One region of the Staphylococcus muscae genome, then DNA from elsewhere that is predicted to be linked to it. Evidence: a T-box and tRNA genes for the amino acid it is inferred to sense, from the RefSeq annotation. Region 1 holds a T-box; the other holds one or more tRNA genes.

Region 1 (2,473 bases):
CTTGAAGGGTCAACATTGACAACACGACAAGGGGAGTTACGTGTGCAAGACCCATACACATTGCGCTGTATACCACAAATACACGGTGCGAGCTTTCAAGTGTTCAATTATGTGCGTGAGAAGTTAGAATGTGAGATGAATGCGGCTAATGACAATCCATTGATTTTTGATGAAGGAGATGAGACATTGGTCATCTCTGGTGGGAACTTTCATGGACAACCGATTGCGTTTGCATTGGATTTCTTAAAGATTGGTCTGAGTGAATTGGCTAATGTATCAGAAAGACGTCTAGAACGTCTTGTTAATCCACAGTTGAATGGTGGCCTACCTGCATTTTTAAGTCCAGAACCAGGACTGCAAAGTGGTGCGATGATTATGCAGTATGCGGCGGCAAGTCTCGTATCAGAGAATAAGACATTGGCACATCCAGCAAGTGTTGATTCCATTCCATCCTCAGCGAATCAAGAAGATCATGTATCAATGGGGACGATTGCTGCAAGACACGGATATAAAATATTGGAAAATGTACGTCGTGTCATTGCTATTGAAGCAATTATTGCATTGCAAGCAGTTGAATTGAGGGGAATCGAAGGGCTTTCGCCAAAAACACGAGAACAGTACGAAGCACTACGTGAAATCGTACCTTCAATTACAGAAGATCGCCAATTCCATAAAGATATTGAATATGTGGCGAATTATTTACAAAAAAGTGCGTATTATGATAGGGCTTGCAATTTATAAAATAGTCTGATATATTAAATATAAATTCAGAATAATTAATTGTTTGTGGACTAAGTAATATCTGAATCCTAACAGAGAGTTTGTGGTCGGTGTGAACAAACAGATGATGAAGATATGAAATCTACCCACATATGAAGAACAATTCGGGTAAAACCGTTAACTTTTGTTGAGCGCAGGCGTATTTTTAATATGCTTGTTAAATAGGGTGGCAACGCGTAGTAACCACGTCCCTTGTAATAGGGACGTGGTTTTTTTATGGGTTCCCCCAAAAAATAAATCTCACTATTACACAAAGAAAGGATGTCGCATTATGTTAGACATTAAATTATTCAGAAACGAGCCTGAAAAAGTCAAAGAGAAGATTCAATTACGTGGAGATGATCCGGTAGTCGTTGATGAAGTGTTAGAACTTGATCAAAAACGCCGTGAATTAATCAAACAAACAGAAGAATTAAAAGCAGAGCGCAATAAAGCATCTGAATTAATCGCTGAAAAGAAACGTAATAACGAAGACACTGAAGAAGCAATCCAAATGCAACGCAAAGCAGGAGAAAAAGTAAAAGAAATCGATACAGAACTTAAAGAAGTGGATAATGAATTACAAGATAAATTATCACGCATCCCTAACTTAATTCATGACGATGTACCACAAGGTGCAGATGATACAGAAAACGTTGAATTGAAAAAATGGGGTACACCACGTGAATTTGACTTTGAAGCAAAAGCACACTGGGATCTTGTTGAAGAGTTAGGCATGGCAAACTTTGAACGTGCTGCACGTGTATCTGGTGCACGTTTCGTATTCTTAACAAACGAAGGTGCGAAGTTAGAGCGTGCGTTAATCAACTACATGTTGACAAAACATACAACACAACATGGTTACACTGAAATGAATGTGCCACAACTTGTAAACCGTCACTCAATGTATGGAACAGGCCAACTTCCTAAATTTGAAGAAGACTTATTCAAAGTTGAAAAAGAAGGTCTTTACACAATCCCAACGGCAGAAGTACCATTAACAAACTACTACCGTGAAGAAGTGATTCAACCGGGTGTGTTACCTGAAAAATTCACAGGACAATCTGCATGTTTCAGAAGTGAAGCAGGATCTGCTGGTCGCGATACACGTGGCTTAATTCGTCTTCACCAATTCGAAAAAGTTGAAATGGTACGCATTGAAAAACCTGAAGATTCTTGGAATGCATTAGAAGAAATGACTGGTAACGCAGAAGCGATTCTTGAAGAATTAGGCTTACCATACCGTCGTGTGATTTTATGTACTGGAGACATCGGATTCGGTTCAAGTAAAACTTACGACTTAGAAGTATGGTTACCAAGTTACAATGACTATAAAGAAATCAGCTCTTGCTCAAACTGCGTTGATTTCCAAGCACGTCGTGCAAACATCCGCTTCAAACGTGATAAAGATGCAAAACCTGAATATGTACACACATTAAACGGTTCTGGTTTAGCAGTAGGTCGTACATTTGCAGCTATCGTTGAAAACTATCAAAATGAAGATGGTTCTATCACAATCCCAGAAGCACTTGTACCATTCATGGGCGGACAAACAGTTATTGAACCAAAATAATTATCGGTACCAATATTTACTCTCTAAATTAATATAGATACATGAAGACCTTTTGAAGTGAATTCTCTCTCACTTTGAAAGGTCTTTTTTTGATATTAAGACATCCTTCTGACTAATATTGTCAGAAAATTTAGTAACAAA
Region 2 (2,473 bases), 640 kb from region 1:
TTCCTAAAGATAATTTTTGACCATTTCTATCAGTTTTGGTTATGCCAACGCTCTTTATACCATCAAAGTCAAAGGTCTCCACTTGATACTCTAAACCACTAACTGCCTTTTTCTCAATATCTTCTGCAGAGTATTTCTTAGCAGATTTGACGCCAATTTCTAAATTGGGATTCTTATATGTTTCCCCAATTTTGATATTTTCTACATTGAATGCATAATGCCTTTTGATGTTTTCATCATCAGGATCATTTTCGTTAGTGTACTGTGGTAAGTATTTATCATTTTTATCATCGTAAGTTTTTTTAAATTTGTGTGATCCACTATGATTGGCTGATTCAAGCGCCTTTATGACTGTATCTTTATCTTTTAAATTAACGCTATTTCCTTTTTCATAGTTCTCCAAGCTTTGTTCAGAGAGATCTTCCATTTTGTAAAACTCACTATATGGAAGTTCTTTGAATTCCTGCTTTGTCATCGCATGCTGTGTTTTGTCAGCTTGTTCGGTCTTTTCATTCGGATTATCATTATTACTGCACGCTGTGAATAAGAGAGTTGTTGCAACCACACCTGCTACAATACTCGAACGTTTAATATATTTACCTCCCAAAGTAATTCACTCCTTTAATAATATAGTCATATACTCAGTATATATATCTATGAAAAATTCGTAAATAGTATTTTGTACTAAAGAGGCTGAGACATAGTGCTCGGTTCCTTCCTTTTGAGTATAGATATAAGTATAGTGGCAGTAAGTGTCTGAAGTGAAAATGCGTTTTTGAAAACTTTTTTCACTTCTAGTCACCCTTGCCGGGGTGGGACGACGAAATCTTTTATAGTAATAAAGATTTCTGTCCCACTCCCATTTTGTATAATGAAAATAAGACACATACGACACAAAACAGTTACGTTAACAGCACATATACTTTCAAGGTGTAAATGTTCTAATAACTTTTTTTGTTTATCTCTTGATTTCTATCATGATATTGTTATAATAATATTTGTGTTAAGAAAACTTCATATTAATCCACAGTAGCTCAGTGGTAGAGCTATCGGCTGTTAACCGATCGGTCGTAGGTTCGAGTCCTACCTGTGGAGCCATGGAAACGTACTCAAGTTGGCTGAAGAGGCGCCCCTGCTAAGGGTGTAGGTCGCGAGAGCGGCGCGAGGGTTCAAATCCCTCCGTTTCCGTAAAGAAAAACACCATTATATTACATAATATAATGGTGTTTTGTTGTATTTTGGAAAACCATTTTTAAGGTGGGATAGCATAATATGTTGTCTCACCTTTTTCAATTGCAAAAAGCGCATCTGTCTCTATCGTTTGAAATACTAAATCAAAACAAACTGGAGACATAATGCGCTTATGAAAAATAATGTTTAGAAAAATAGAAATAAGAAGTTTTGTAGGAAGTTTGAGTGAAGATGAAAAAAGAGCATAAGATGGCTAATAGCTTTTAAAAGGGGGGGCTTCTGCAATCTTTTGGTGATAATAACGTTGTTCAGCATTGAGTGCAAGTCGTATGTCTTTAAGTGTTTTAACAAATTCTCTCACAATATTTATCAATTCTTCATGCTGTGTTTCAGTGTATTTTTTAACAAGTTCGCCTGCTTCAATCTCTTGGCGTAATAAAGTATATGCAAGATGTATACCATTTTGATATTGATGGAGAAGGGTGTATTGAGAGACATTCACAATAAGTGTATGACCACCATGTAGATAAACTTTTGATTTACCTGTTTTATAGTGTTCAATTCGACGAACATACTCGACGTTAAACCAACAGCTTTGCTGAACACGGTCAGAGTGTGTGGAGAAAAAAGTAGCGGTTTTGGCTTCTGGGAGAAAGAAAGGGGGTTTGCTTGAAATGCCAGTCAGTGTCTTAACTTCGGCTTTGATATGTGGATAAGTGTTGTAACGGTAGCGACATGCCAATTCTATTAAACGTAGTGGGCGCATATTTTTAGTTTTTCGCTTGCCATTGCTATATAGGAGTTCGGTTCGTGTGAACATTCCTTCCGACCCACTAATCGGTTTGATAACCATAACGTTTGGATCAATGACATGGCTTATTTGATTTTGTTGACTCATAAGGTATCATCCTTTCATATTTTTAGTCTCTCTTTATAAAATTAATTATAAAACGTAAAGGAAGTTTGTCAACGAAGGAGTCAGAAAATTTTAAATAAGAATATTTTATTTTTATTGTTTCTAAACTTGAAAAAATTCAGAAAACTTATTGCATTTTGAATTTGCTTTCGGTATACTGTTTATTATCAAAAACAAAACAACACTATGAGGAGGAAACATCATGAAACATAAGATTGATGTGAAGCAACAAGTACCCGTCAACCCGATGCAAGCAGTTAACAGATTAGGTGCAGAACTTGTAATTGAGGCAGCACTTAGACAGCACAGAAAGGCAGAATTAGAGCAGTTGATTGATCAGGCTTTATTAAACAAGAACGAAGCAGA

What was found. A T-box is a leader RNA that pairs with one kind of tRNA and senses whether it is charged. The one in region 1 lies ahead of serS (serine--tRNA ligase), so its partner is inferred to be a tRNA-Ser.
Region 2: it encodes a tRNA-Ser, which carries the amino acid that the T-box ahead of serS (serine--tRNA ligase) is inferred to sense. The anticodon was not compared.

Annotation. Positions count from the first base shown of each region.
Region 1 is NZ_CP027848.1:1,460,872-1,463,344, forward strand. It holds gene hutH (histidine ammonia-lyase) at 1-741, shown strand, start outside; T-box leader at 776-976, shown strand; gene serS (serine--tRNA ligase) at 1,052-2,332, shown strand.
Region 2 is NZ_CP027848.1:6,830-9,302, forward strand. It holds gene C7J88_RS00030 (hypothetical protein) at 1-607, opposite strand, end outside; tRNA gene C7J88_RS00040 (tRNA-Asn) at 1,024-1,098, shown strand; tRNA gene C7J88_RS00045 (tRNA-Ser) at 1,100-1,188, shown strand; gene C7J88_RS00050 (competence protein ComK) at 1,445-2,089, opposite strand; gene C7J88_RS00055 (IDEAL domain-containing protein) at 2,310-2,473, shown strand, end outside.